Regions from separate parts of the Synechococcus sp. CC9902 genome, predicted to be linked through region 2. Evidence: predicted binding sites of a transcription regulator. Region 2 holds the regulator's gene; the other holds the start of a gene.
The links. The regulator NtcA, encoded in region 2, controls nitrogen genes in cyanobacteria. The targets are predictions, from matches to a motif close to GTANCNNNNGNTAC.
Positions count from the first base shown of each region.

Region 1: a site for NtcA is predicted at 4,484-4,497, ahead of SYNCC9902_RS11575 (ferredoxin--nitrite reductase). Genes of this name have one in related genera too.

Region 1 is NC_007513.1:2,186,901-2,192,613, forward strand. It holds gene glp (molybdopterin molybdotransferase MoeA) at 1-620, shown strand, start outside; gene SYNCC9902_RS11545 (NAD-dependent epimerase/dehydratase family protein) at 682-1,521, shown strand; gene SYNCC9902_RS11550 (molybdopterin synthase catalytic subunit) at 1,518-1,964, opposite strand; gene SYNCC9902_RS11555 (MoaD/ThiS family protein) at 1,957-2,253, opposite strand; gene moaB (molybdenum cofactor biosynthesis protein B) at 2,240-2,773, shown strand; gene cobA (uroporphyrinogen-III C-methyltransferase) at 2,751-3,545, opposite strand; gene SYNCC9902_RS11570 (hypothetical protein) at 3,533-4,195, opposite strand; gene SYNCC9902_RS12915 (hypothetical protein) at 4,223-4,438, shown strand; gene SYNCC9902_RS11575 (ferredoxin--nitrite reductase) at 4,693-5,713, shown strand, end outside.
Region 2 is NC_007513.1:1,978,807-1,984,519, reverse strand. It holds gene SYNCC9902_RS10520 (resolvase) at 1-303, opposite strand, end outside; gene SYNCC9902_RS10515 (DUF3084 domain-containing protein) at 300-1,451, opposite strand; gene ntcA (global nitrogen regulator NtcA) at 1,479-2,195, opposite strand; gene rph (ribonuclease PH) at 2,271-3,002, opposite strand; gene SYNCC9902_RS10500 (cob(I)yrinic acid a,c-diamide adenosyltransferase) at 3,144-3,755, shown strand; gene dcd (dCTP deaminase) at 3,755-4,348, shown strand; gene thyX (FAD-dependent thymidylate synthase) at 4,404-5,129, opposite strand; gene SYNCC9902_RS10485 (thioredoxin domain-containing protein) at 5,188-5,713, opposite strand, start outside.

The sequences.
Region 1 (5,713 bases), 210 kb from region 2:
ATGGAACGCTGCTCATCGCACTATTTCAACTGCTTGGCCAAGACGTAGTGCAGAAATCCGTTGTCGCTGATGAACCCCAAGCACTCCGCCAAACGCTTCAAGATCTAAGCAAGCAATGCGATGTGGTCGTCAGCACAGGTGGCGTCTCAGCAGGAGACAGCGACTGGATTCGACCGCTAGTGGCCGAACTTGGTGTCGTCGAGTTCTGGAAGCTATTCCTCAAGCCAGGGCGTCCCTTTGCCTTCGGCAGCCTCGGGGACGGCGTCCCGTTCTTCGGTCTCCCGGGAAATCCGGTCGCCGCAGCCATAACCGCCATCCAGCTGCTCTGGCCTGCGTTACAAACCATCGAAGGCCAAGCCACGCCCGAACTGTTCCCACGCGTGCGTGTCGAACTCGCAGATCAGCTCCAGCGTCGCCCCGGTCGCCCCGAACTGGCACGGGCTCAGTTGGACGTCGGCTCTTCAGGCCAGTTGCTGGCACGACTGAATGGATCGCAGGCTTCCTCACGGATCGGATCCCTTGAGGGCGCGGATCTACTCCTCGAACTGCCAGCAGAAGCTGAACACCTCAAGCCCGGGGAGCAGCTATGGGCACAATTGATCCGACGAACCGTGTTCTGAAGTCGTCCACCACCTCAAGCCTGTTACCAGGCCTAACCTGAGCGATAAGAACGTTGCCGGCATGCATCTCACGATCGTCGGTTGTGGCTTTGTCGGTCTCGCCCTGGCGCGCCAACTTCAAGCTGAGCGATCGCAACTCACCCTCACTCTCACCACAACAAGGGAAGAGCGATACGCGGAATTACAACCTCTTGCTGATCAAGTGAAGATCTGCGATGCCGCTGATCCAATCTCCCTCAAACAAGCCTTATCCGACGCAGAGATCGCTGTGTTCTGCCTTGGGCCTAAGGGGGATCGTCAAGTGGATGAAGATGGCTATCGAAACACCTTTATCGACAGCTTCCAATGCCTAACGAGCTTGCTCCCGCAACTCCCACAACTGCGTCAAATCATTTATACGAGTAGCTGTTCGGTCTATGGCGACGCACAGGGAGAGTGGGTCAGTGAATCAACGCCGACTAACCCCGGCAATGGTCATGGCGCTGTGTTGGTAGACAGTGAATCTCTGCTCCAAGCGATCCATCAACCATCTCGTCTGGTCTGCATTCTTCGCCTTGGCGCTCTGCACGGTCCAGGTCGTGAATTCAAAGACCGCTTTCAAAACCTCGCCGGACAGACACGGCCTGGACGTGGGCAACAATTCACCAATTGGGTCCACGTCGATGATGTAGCAGGTGCCATCAAGGCTGCAATGACCGAGATGTGGAGTGGTGTCATCAATGTCGTCAACGATCAACCGATCCGCATAGCGGATCTAATCGACAGAACCCTCTCAAGCGAAGGACTCGAACCGATTCGATGGGGTGATGATCCCAAAACCGCAAGCAGTGGTCGTCGCGTTCGAAATACTCGTCTCCATGCACTCGGCTACGTCCTCAAGCATCCAAAAGCGACGTTTTAAAGCGGCGTATTCCCACTCAACCAAGTGCCTTGATCTGAAAACCACTCCCTCTTCCAAAAGGGTGCCTGATGCTTCAACGCTTCTAAAAGGTCACTACAACAACGCTGAGCACAACCACGGCGGTCTGCCTCAACGGCCACTAGAACAATGAGCTCACCGGGTAGCAAAGTTCCAACGCGATGGACGACAAACGCGCGCATCGCTCCGTGGTGCTGCAGCTGTTCTCGAGCCAACTGCAAAAGCTGACGCTCACAAAAACCCGGGTAATGCTGCAACTCCAACGCCTGTAGAGGCTCACCATCAAGCGTCTGCGGACGCACCCGTCCAAGAAAAACTGCACTTGCAGCCGCAGCTCCAGCCCAACCCTCCAACGCCTCAAAAGCGGAAAAGGGATCAGGCTGAATTTGCACCTGAATGGAATCATCCTGGCCGATTTCAACCACCGGTAAAGGGTGGAAGAAAGGCCAATTCGTCACCAGCTCGGAGGGGCTGATCTGATCGAACCAACTCCTGGTTAACAGCCACACAGACAGACTCCAGAGGACCGAGCTCCAACTGATCCCACACCTGGGCTGCTGTGATTCCGGCTTCTGAGACCGGGATGCTTCGCTCCTCCCAACCAGCACGATCTCGCAATGACGCGAACAACAGCACCCGAAGCACAGAGGCCAAAACCGACTGATGCGGTTCTAGCGTCCAAATCACTTGCTGCCAGCGCGTGAGTTTGGCCATCGCACTTTTAACCATCTCCGATAGCAGAACCCTCGCGGATGATCCCAGTGGGGATTTGCTGCAGCAGCGGTTGGAGACGGCGGGCCATCGTCTCAGTGAACGCTGCCTCTGCCCCGATGACCGCTACATCATTCGAGCGGAACTCAGCCGTTGGATTGCAGACCCTGCCGTGGATGTCGTGATCACTTGTGGTGGTACTGGCCTAACGGGACGAGATGGTTCTCCCGAAGCAATTACACCCCTTTTAGACAAAACGATCGATGGTTTCGGGGAGCTCTTCCGTGTGTTGTCGTTCGAGACGATTGGCACCAGCACGTTGCAAAGCCGATGTCTTGCTGGTGTTGCCAATGGCACTTTTGTATTCGTACTTCCCGGCTCCCTTGATGCGGTCGAAACCGCCTGGACGAAACTGATTCGCTCTCAGCTCGATGAGACCACAAGGCCTTGCAATCTGGCCCAACTTCGATCTCGACTCCGGGAACCCGCAACAATGCGAGTCAAAAAGGAATCGGCATCGTGACCGCAGCAGGCTGGGGCCGACAGGCCTCAACCTGCTGATCAATCACGTCTCCCACCACCACGATCGAAGGAGACTTGAACTTCTGCTCTCGCGTCGCAACAGCCACCTCCGACAACGCAGCCTTGAGACACCGCTGGCCCTCCACGGTGCCTTGCTGAATCACGGCAACCGGAGTTGTTGGCGCAAGGCCACCCGCAATTAATTCTTCAGCGATTTTGGGCAAGTTGTGAAGCCCCATGTAAATCACAAGTCCATCACTGGCCTTCGCCAGGGCACGCCAGTCAACAGAGGGCCTGCGTTTGTCAATCTCTTCATGGCCGGTGACAAAGGTCACCGACGACCCTGATCTGCGATGGGTGACAGGAATTCCGGCATAGGCCGGGGCCGCAATCCCAGCCGTAACTCCTGGAACGACTTCAACAGGAATATTGCGTGCTGCCAAATATGCAGCCTCTTCACCGCCACGACCAAACAGAAACGGATCACCACCCTTCAAGCGCACAACGCATTCGTGTCGTTTTGCCATGTCCACAAGCACTGCATTGGTGCTGGGTTGTGGCACGGAATGATGTCCGCGTCGTTTTCCAACGAATTGGCGTTCGCAATGCGGAGGAACGAGATCAAGCACTTCCTTGGGCACTAGGGAGTCGTAAACCAAGGCATCACATCGCGTCAGCAAGCGATGGGCCTTCAGCGTGAGCAGTTCAGGATCACCAGGGCCAGCACCCACTAAATACACAGTTCCTGGCTTGGATTCGGTCACGGCAAGCATGCAAGCAAATCGAGAAGGCCCTCACGAATCGAGGAGTGTTCCAGCAGCGGTGGTGGGGCACCTACCTGACGCAACGACTCCGTCATCCGATTGGGCGCAAGTGCAAGAGGAATTGGTCGAGCATCAGCGTGCTGAGTCTGATACTCAGGCCAGCGATCGAACGAAACCAACGGAAGCGTCAAAGAGACCGACAACATCGTTAAAAAACGATCAGCGACCCCTTCTCGCAGGGGGTGGTGCACCAAAACAGAACCTGGCTCCAGTTGACGCTGAACAGAAGACGCCACCAGGCCCCACCAAAGAGGCCATGCACCAAGAAAGGGCAACATCGTGACCCTCGCGCCGTCGGTACACAAGCGCTGACGAATCGCCGGCACATCAGCTCTCGCATGGGCCCCAGGCCAAAGAAGCAACGGAAGCAAAAGAAGTGGATAATCCGGAGCCAGTGGGCACTCTTCTGCCGTGAGTGCTTGCAGTTGAACGGGTGCTGAGCGCTTGCCCTGCAGCTCGTCGACAAAAGACGACAAACACGACGGCACCACTCCACCCGCACGACCATGCACAACCATCCGAATCGCAAACTGCTGCGAAGCAGAAGAACGATTCCGTAACAACGGCCACGGATCAACTACCAGGTCCCCTGGTGTCATCAGCCTGGTATCTCCGCTGTCGAATCCATGACGCGCCGTCGCTACACCGATCGTGCTCCATTGACGAGCCAGTCGTATCGGAGCCATTCCGATAGGGACTTCGTCCAACGCAGGCGCTACCCCTCCGACGAGCCTCGAGTTCCCAGTGAGCTGGATCGAGACATTGCCGCCATGAAACGCGTCTGGCAGATGGTCCGAGCCGGAGCGATTCGGATGGTTGGCGAAATAGGACGCCAATACTGAACCAACGACAAGCTGCCTTCTACGTCTCCACGCCAGCCACAAGATGTAGCCAAAGCAACCAAAATCATGGGCAATGAAGCAAGTTGAAGGCGAAAGTCAAACGGTCTAATTCGCTACCGACTGAAAGGGATACGCACGGTTAATTGTGTGAGTCCGGCACAACAACTGATCTAGATGCTTTGCCAAATACGTAAATGAGCTTCCCGATAAGCATTCCTAATTCAAGCAATTAATCCCTCTATACGACAGATCACATGACAGCCAGCTCCCCATCCAAGCCCTATCTAGATGGCAAGAAACTGAACAAGATTGAGCAAAAAAAAGCCGATAAGGACGGCCTACTCATCGGAACCGAAATTGATCAGTTTGCTGAGCTGGGTTGGGAGAAAGTAGACGAGACAGATTTACAACTCCGACTGAAGTGGTACGGCATGTTTTGGCGCCCCAAAACGCCGGGCAAGTTCATGCTTCGACTCAGAGTTCCAAACGGTGTGTTGTCGTCTCAACAGCTAAGGGTCGTTGCATCAATTGTTGAGCGTTACGGAGAGAATGGAAGCTGCGATATCACAACACGCCAGAATCTTCAGCTCCGTGGTGTCTTGCTTGGAGATTTTCCTGAAATTCTCAAACGCTTAAAAGAAGTAGGCTTGAGTTCGATCCAGTCGGGGTTCGACAACCCTCGCAATGTCACTGGCAATCCACTAGCGGGAATCGATCCACAAGAAATTGTCGATACACGCCCATACACAACTGAACTTCAAAACTTCCTCACAAACAATTGCGCAGGAAACCCAGAATTCTCCAACCTTCCACGCAAATGGAACACCGCAGTTGCAGGCTCAAAAGATAATTTTTTACTCCATAACGACATTATTTTTCACCCCGTAGAACATAACGGCGTAATGGGATTTGGAGTTTGGATTGCTGGAATCCTCTCCTCACAACTGAATGCTTATGCACTTCCACTGAATGCTTGGGTAAAACCCGACCAGATTTGTGACATGACTGCAGCAGTCATCAAGATCTGGCGTGACAACGGTGAGCGTGACAAACGACCAAAAGGCCGATTCCGCTTGTATCTCGATGAAGTCGGACTCGATGCCTTCAGGGCAATGGTGGAAGAACGCTTTGGGCCACTGATCCCTGATCCAGGTTCTGTATTTAATACCGAGCCCCGTTCTCATTATGGAATTCATCCACAAAAACAAGAAGGTCTTTCCTTTGCAGGCTTGCACATTCCCGTTGGACGCTTAACAGCACAAGATCTACATGATT
Region 2 (5,713 bases):
ACGTTGCCAGCCTTTGGCTGGCCACAAAGCCCAATACCGGTCGCGAGCCCTCAAGGTGGTGCCGTGCTCATTGACTGACTGAACATTGGCAAATCCGTTGAAGTCTTGAACCCACTGGGCACTGCTTGTGCCGTCGCCAACGATGATTTGATCCAGGTTGTGTTGCTCGTGCCAATGATCCACCCACGCCATAACGGCTTCAGGTGGCACCACCTTGCCGGCCAACACACGATTGTGTTCGCTGTCAATCAACACCAATCCGCATTTGCTGCGTCCTGGATCCAGTGCAACCAGACGGCTCAAGGGTTGGACTCCACGGCGACGAAGATTGGGTCAGCACTGTTGCTGTCGCGGGTGGAGATGGCTTGCAAGGTGATTCCCTGCTCCGACCGCTCCATCAGTGTTTGGCCAAGTTGCGCTAGGGCTTGGCCATCGAATTGCAAACCAGCGGTAAGCGAGCCTCGTCGTTTGGCTTCTGCGTAGGCCGAGGCCAGCAACAAATTGAGTCGGGTGCGAATGGCCGCATTACTGCGTTCGCTGGGGTCAAGCCTGACGGAGGCGAGCACATCTCCTTTTTTGGTGACTAAACGGTTGGGATGAACCTCCGGGAAGGCGTAAACCACCGTTTCTCCTCTAAGAACGTTGGTGGCGGATCGCAGCGAGATCACCCAAGTTCCTGGCTTGCTGATGATTCCCTGTAAGCGGTTCACGTCGCTACGAGGAACACGAATGATTTGTTGATCAGGGGCTTGGCCTGGCAAGACTTTGCCGTAGGCATTGAAATTGGCTTCTTGCAGCAGGCGATCGACCACTTGTTTGGCCTGATCGGGTGATTCCATCCGCACGGTCGCGGTTGCAAGTATTTGCCCACTGCGCAGAACAACAGCACCGCGGCGAAGGGCGACAAGATTGCGTTCCAGATCCTTCAATTCTCGTTCCCCCAACTTGATGCGGTTGCGCACCGTGTTGAGTTCGGCTTCGGTTCTTTGGATATCCAGATCTCGAGCAGCGATGTCGCGGCTGAGGCGATCTCTGTCGGCCTCGAGGGTTTGACGTTGCTTCTGTAAAGGAGCCAACTCCTGCCGAAGGGTGTTGGCCCGTTGTTCCGCTGCCTTGAGCTCTGCTTCGATCCGTACGGTTGCTCTGCGGGTTTCGACGCGCTCGCGTTCGGCGGCATCGAGTTGCTCACGGCTGTCTTTCAGTCGCGCTTGGAGGGTATCGAGTTCGAATAGCCCAACCCGCAGTTGCCGACTCACCAAAAGCATGAGGCCAAGCGAGAGGGCGCTGATCAGGCTGCCCGTCAGCACCGTGATCACCACAGCAGTGCGCCGGGGTCGCATGTTGAACAAGCTCAAACGAGCTTTACCGACTCGACTGCCAAGGCGATCGCCGAGGGTGGACAGAATGCCCCCGAGGATTAGGAGGGACAGAATCAGCAGCCAGCCACTCATGGCATTAGCCCTCGGCTGCAGATGCGATCAGCTGAACCGTTTGGCCAAGGCGATCGGATCGAGAACGGTGATTTTCTTGCGGTCAATCTGTACGAGACCGGATTGACGCAAGTCTCCCAGCAGACGCGTGATTGTTACGCGGGTTGAGCCAATGGCTTCAGCGATCGCTTGATGAGACAGCCGAAGATCAATCGTGATTCCTAGTTCATCAGGCACTCCGAAGTCTCGGCAAAGCACCAGTAAAAAGCTCACCAGCCGGGACGACATATCCCGATGCGTGAGCGTTTCGATCATCGTTTCGGTTTGCAGGATCCTGCTGGAGAGGCCTTGTAAAAGCCTGAGTCCAACAGCCGTATCCGCTTCAATCGCGTTGCGCACTGAGGTGGCAGGTGCCGTCACCATCTCAACGCGGGTGAAGGCGACTGCGTGATAAAAGCGATCCGAGCGTTGACCAGTGAGTAAAGACAGCACACCGAACAGGCTGTTTTCCCTGAGGAGAGCAACCGTGATTTCTTCACCAGATTCGTAAACCCTTGAAAGGCGCACAGCGCCCCGTCGAATCAGATAAACGCGTTCCGCCGGGTCTCCCGGGAAAAAAATTGTTTTATTTCGCTCCACCATCTCCGTGCTGGCACCTTCCAGCCCACGGATCACCTCCATCAACGATCGAGGACCTGAGGGCTGAGTGTTCGCTACGGCGTTACTAAGAGGTGCATAGCGGGTAAAACCAGTGCTGGTGCTCATGACTGGCTCGCGATTGCTTTGAAAGTTACGGATCTGCCTGGATGTGTCCTGTAGCGGTTATTACGCATTGAGTGTTCACTCAGATACAAGGGCCTGCCGCTGAGCCTCCATCAGTTGTCGGAGGCCGGGTTCAGCCAGGTCCAGGAGTGCATCCAGCTGGGCACGGCTGAATGGCGCGCCCTCGGCGGTTCCCTGAACTTCAAGCAGTCGGCCATCGTCCGCTTGCACCACATTGAGATCGACCTCAGCTCGACTGTCTTCGCTGTAGTCGAGGTCTAGCAGCGCCTGGCTGTCCACTAACCCAACGGAGACAGCAGCAACTTGGCTTTGAAGAGGGGAGTTCTCAAGAATCCCCTGGGAAACGAGGCGGCTACAGGCCCGGTGCAACGCCAGCCAGGCCCCGGTGATGGCCGCTGTGCGGGTGCCTGCATCCGCTTGGATCACGTCGCAGTCGATCAGCAAGGTTCGCTCTCCCAGTTGTGCCATGTCAACGGCGGCCCGAAGGCTGCGCCCGATCAAACGTTGAATTTCTTGGGTGCGGCCGGACAGCTTCATCAACTCACGCCCTTGCCGTTGCGGTGTTGACCCGGGTAGGAGGCGGTACTCAGCACTGAGCCACCCGAGCCCTTCGCCTCGACGCCAGCGCGGCACGTTGTCATCGAGGCAAACGCTGCAGAGAACAGTTGTTCGACCGGTTCTCACAGTGACTGAACTCAAGGCGAATCCCATTGGATCCCAAGTCACGGAAAACGGGCGCAGAGCATTGCGGCAGCGGCCATCGGCTCGGGACTGGGATGGATCGCTCATGGCTCAGAAGAAGTGACGTCAGCCTCGCAGTTCCCTCCGCTTTGCGCTTGAGCCACCATGGGTAGTGTCGATTGCCTTGTGGAATGGCATAACGCCGCTACATTCAAGGTCTTCCGGGTTGTCCCGGCGTGACCTGAGCCGATGATCGCAAGCCTGACCGACCGCCATCAATCCCAAGAGATTCGTTCTCTCGATGGCGATCAGCGTTCCACAGAACGAGTTGGTTTGAGGCCAGTTCCGAATGCAACGCAACCGCCGCCGCCAGCCCTGCATCTAGTCGCTCCAGAGGGTCAGCTTCAGGTGCATACAGCTCCTTATCGCGGCAGTTTTTCCAATGTGCTGAGCCAGGCGGTGCGAGCAGCTGGGCTCGGTAGCCGCGTTTTGATAAGTCAGTTTTTGAAGGGGGGTGTGCAACAGGGCCCATCGGGCCATGTGCAGTTATGTGGAGGACTTGTCTGGCTGCGCCCTGATGTTCCCGCTTGCGTAGCGGAGCCGAACTTGGATGGTTGCCGTGATGCGGTGCAAGCGGTCTGGGCGATTTGTCGTCAGCACCTCATGATTGGAGATCTTGATCAGCTCGTTCTTGATGAGATTGGCCTGGCCATCGGCTTTGGCTACATCGATGAAGCTGAAGTGCTTTCAGCTCTTGAGCAACGACCAGGCTCGATGGATGTGATCATCACTGGGCCCGCCATCCCTTCCAATGTTGTGGCGATGGCTGATCAAGTCACGGAACTACGCCGAGGTTTCTGATGCTCAAGTGTGATCGTTGGATTACGGAACAAGCCGGGCAGGGCATGCTCGAGCCATTCCAGTCGGGGCTGGTTCGCCACCTTGATCCCGATAAGCGCGAAAGCCCTGTGCTCAGTTTTGGGTGTTCGTCCTATGGCTATGACCTTCGGCTGTCGCCGCAAGAGTTTTTGATTTTTAGGCACGTACCTGGCACGGTGATGAATCCGAAACGGTTCAATCCAGCCAACCTTGAACCCACACCGTTGCATGAAGATGAAGACGGTCGTTATTTCATTCTTCCGGCCCATTCCTATGGCCTCGGTGTGGCTTTAGAGAAGATGAAAGTTCCTCCCAATATCACAGTTATTTGTCTTGGAAAAAGTACTTATGCTCGGCTCGGAATTATCGTGAACACCACGCCTGCAGAGGCGGGTTGGGAAGGTCACCTCACCCTTGAATTCAGCAATAGTTCAGGGGCTGATTGCCGTATTTATGCAGATGAGGGCATCTGTCAGTTGCTATTTTTTGAAGGCGAGCCTTGTTCTACTACCTACAGCGATCGTCAAGGAAAATATCAACATCAGCCTGAACGTGTCACCTTAGCCAAGGTGTAATAATGCTTCAATTTTCAACTAAAAATTATTAATTAACTTCGCTACTTATCTGTTTTTATGGAGCGAGACGGGCTTTGTGCAGCCTTGTTTTTTCATACCAAGCGGCAAATTCTGGCGTCCAGGCTTGGAGATGGGGCCACATCAGATCACAAAGCTCGCGGATTTCCTGTTGGGCATCGAGTTTGGCCCTTAGATCCATGAAATGTAGGAAAGCTCTGAGCGTGAAGCTCACCACAAAATGCTGTCGATAATCGAAAGGAAGAATCCCGCGTGCATGTTCTTCTGCGAAGCCTGCTTCGAGTAATTCTTGGTATCGATCAGCGCTGATTTTGCAGTGATGGAGATCTTTATCCCGTTCAGCTTGGCTGTATGCATATTTCTTGCCTTGGCGGTTGCTGTATTGCCCCACCGGGCGCAAATAGAACACCTCCTCAAGGTCGAGTTCACCAGCTGCAGCCCTGCAGATGCGTTCGCCGGTGTATCGCATCGACTGCACATCAAAGCTCACACCCACCCGGTGGGTCCGCGCCTGTTGCATCACTGAATGAGGAAACCAGCCCACGTTTAAAACGATCTGGGCATGTTCCATGGGGCCGTAGTGGCCTCGCTCCCCAGCCAGCAGACGCTTGACGCAGACTTCGCCCGCTTTGGTTTCGTCGGGCCATTGTTCGCGGTCGGCTGCAACAAAACCCTCGCTGTAGTCCTGGTGCATCCCCACGTAGACGCACTGTTGGGGATTTGGGGTTGCCGCGATGAGGTCGACCCGGAAGCGGGGATCCATGGAGCTAGCAGATTGTCATTGTGTACTGATCATGGCGACAGAGCCGAACTCTCTCAAGTCAGCTGTGGCTTCGAGGACCGGTTTGCACCACCGATGCTTGAAATGTGTTCTCACCTTCGAGGCTGCTGACGCTTCCCACGCCTCGAAGTTGCGGTAGCGGTTGATCATTCATCAGTGCTGCACTGATGGCTTGTAGTTCCTCTGGTTTTCGTAGGCCAATCGATTTGCCGCGGGGTTGGCCGTCTGCCGAAAACAAATTGAGTTGCGGTATCCCATTCACTTCGTAGCGATTCACCAGGTCTTGCCAACGGGGGTTATCAACATTCACCAAAACAACGTCAAGACGGTTTTGCGTCGATCGCTCAAGCTCCAGCATCGCTGGGGCCATCTCCCGACACACTTGGCACCAATCGGCGTAGAACTCGATCATCGTTGGTTTGCCGTTGGTGAGAGCAACCTCCGGTTCAACCGAGCGTCGGGCAAGTTGTTCCATCGGGGTTTCACTTTGGATTCCTCCCCGCATGAATAGAAGTCCAATGGCCAGTGCGACTGCGATCACCACGAGGACAACCTGCTGAAGCCGG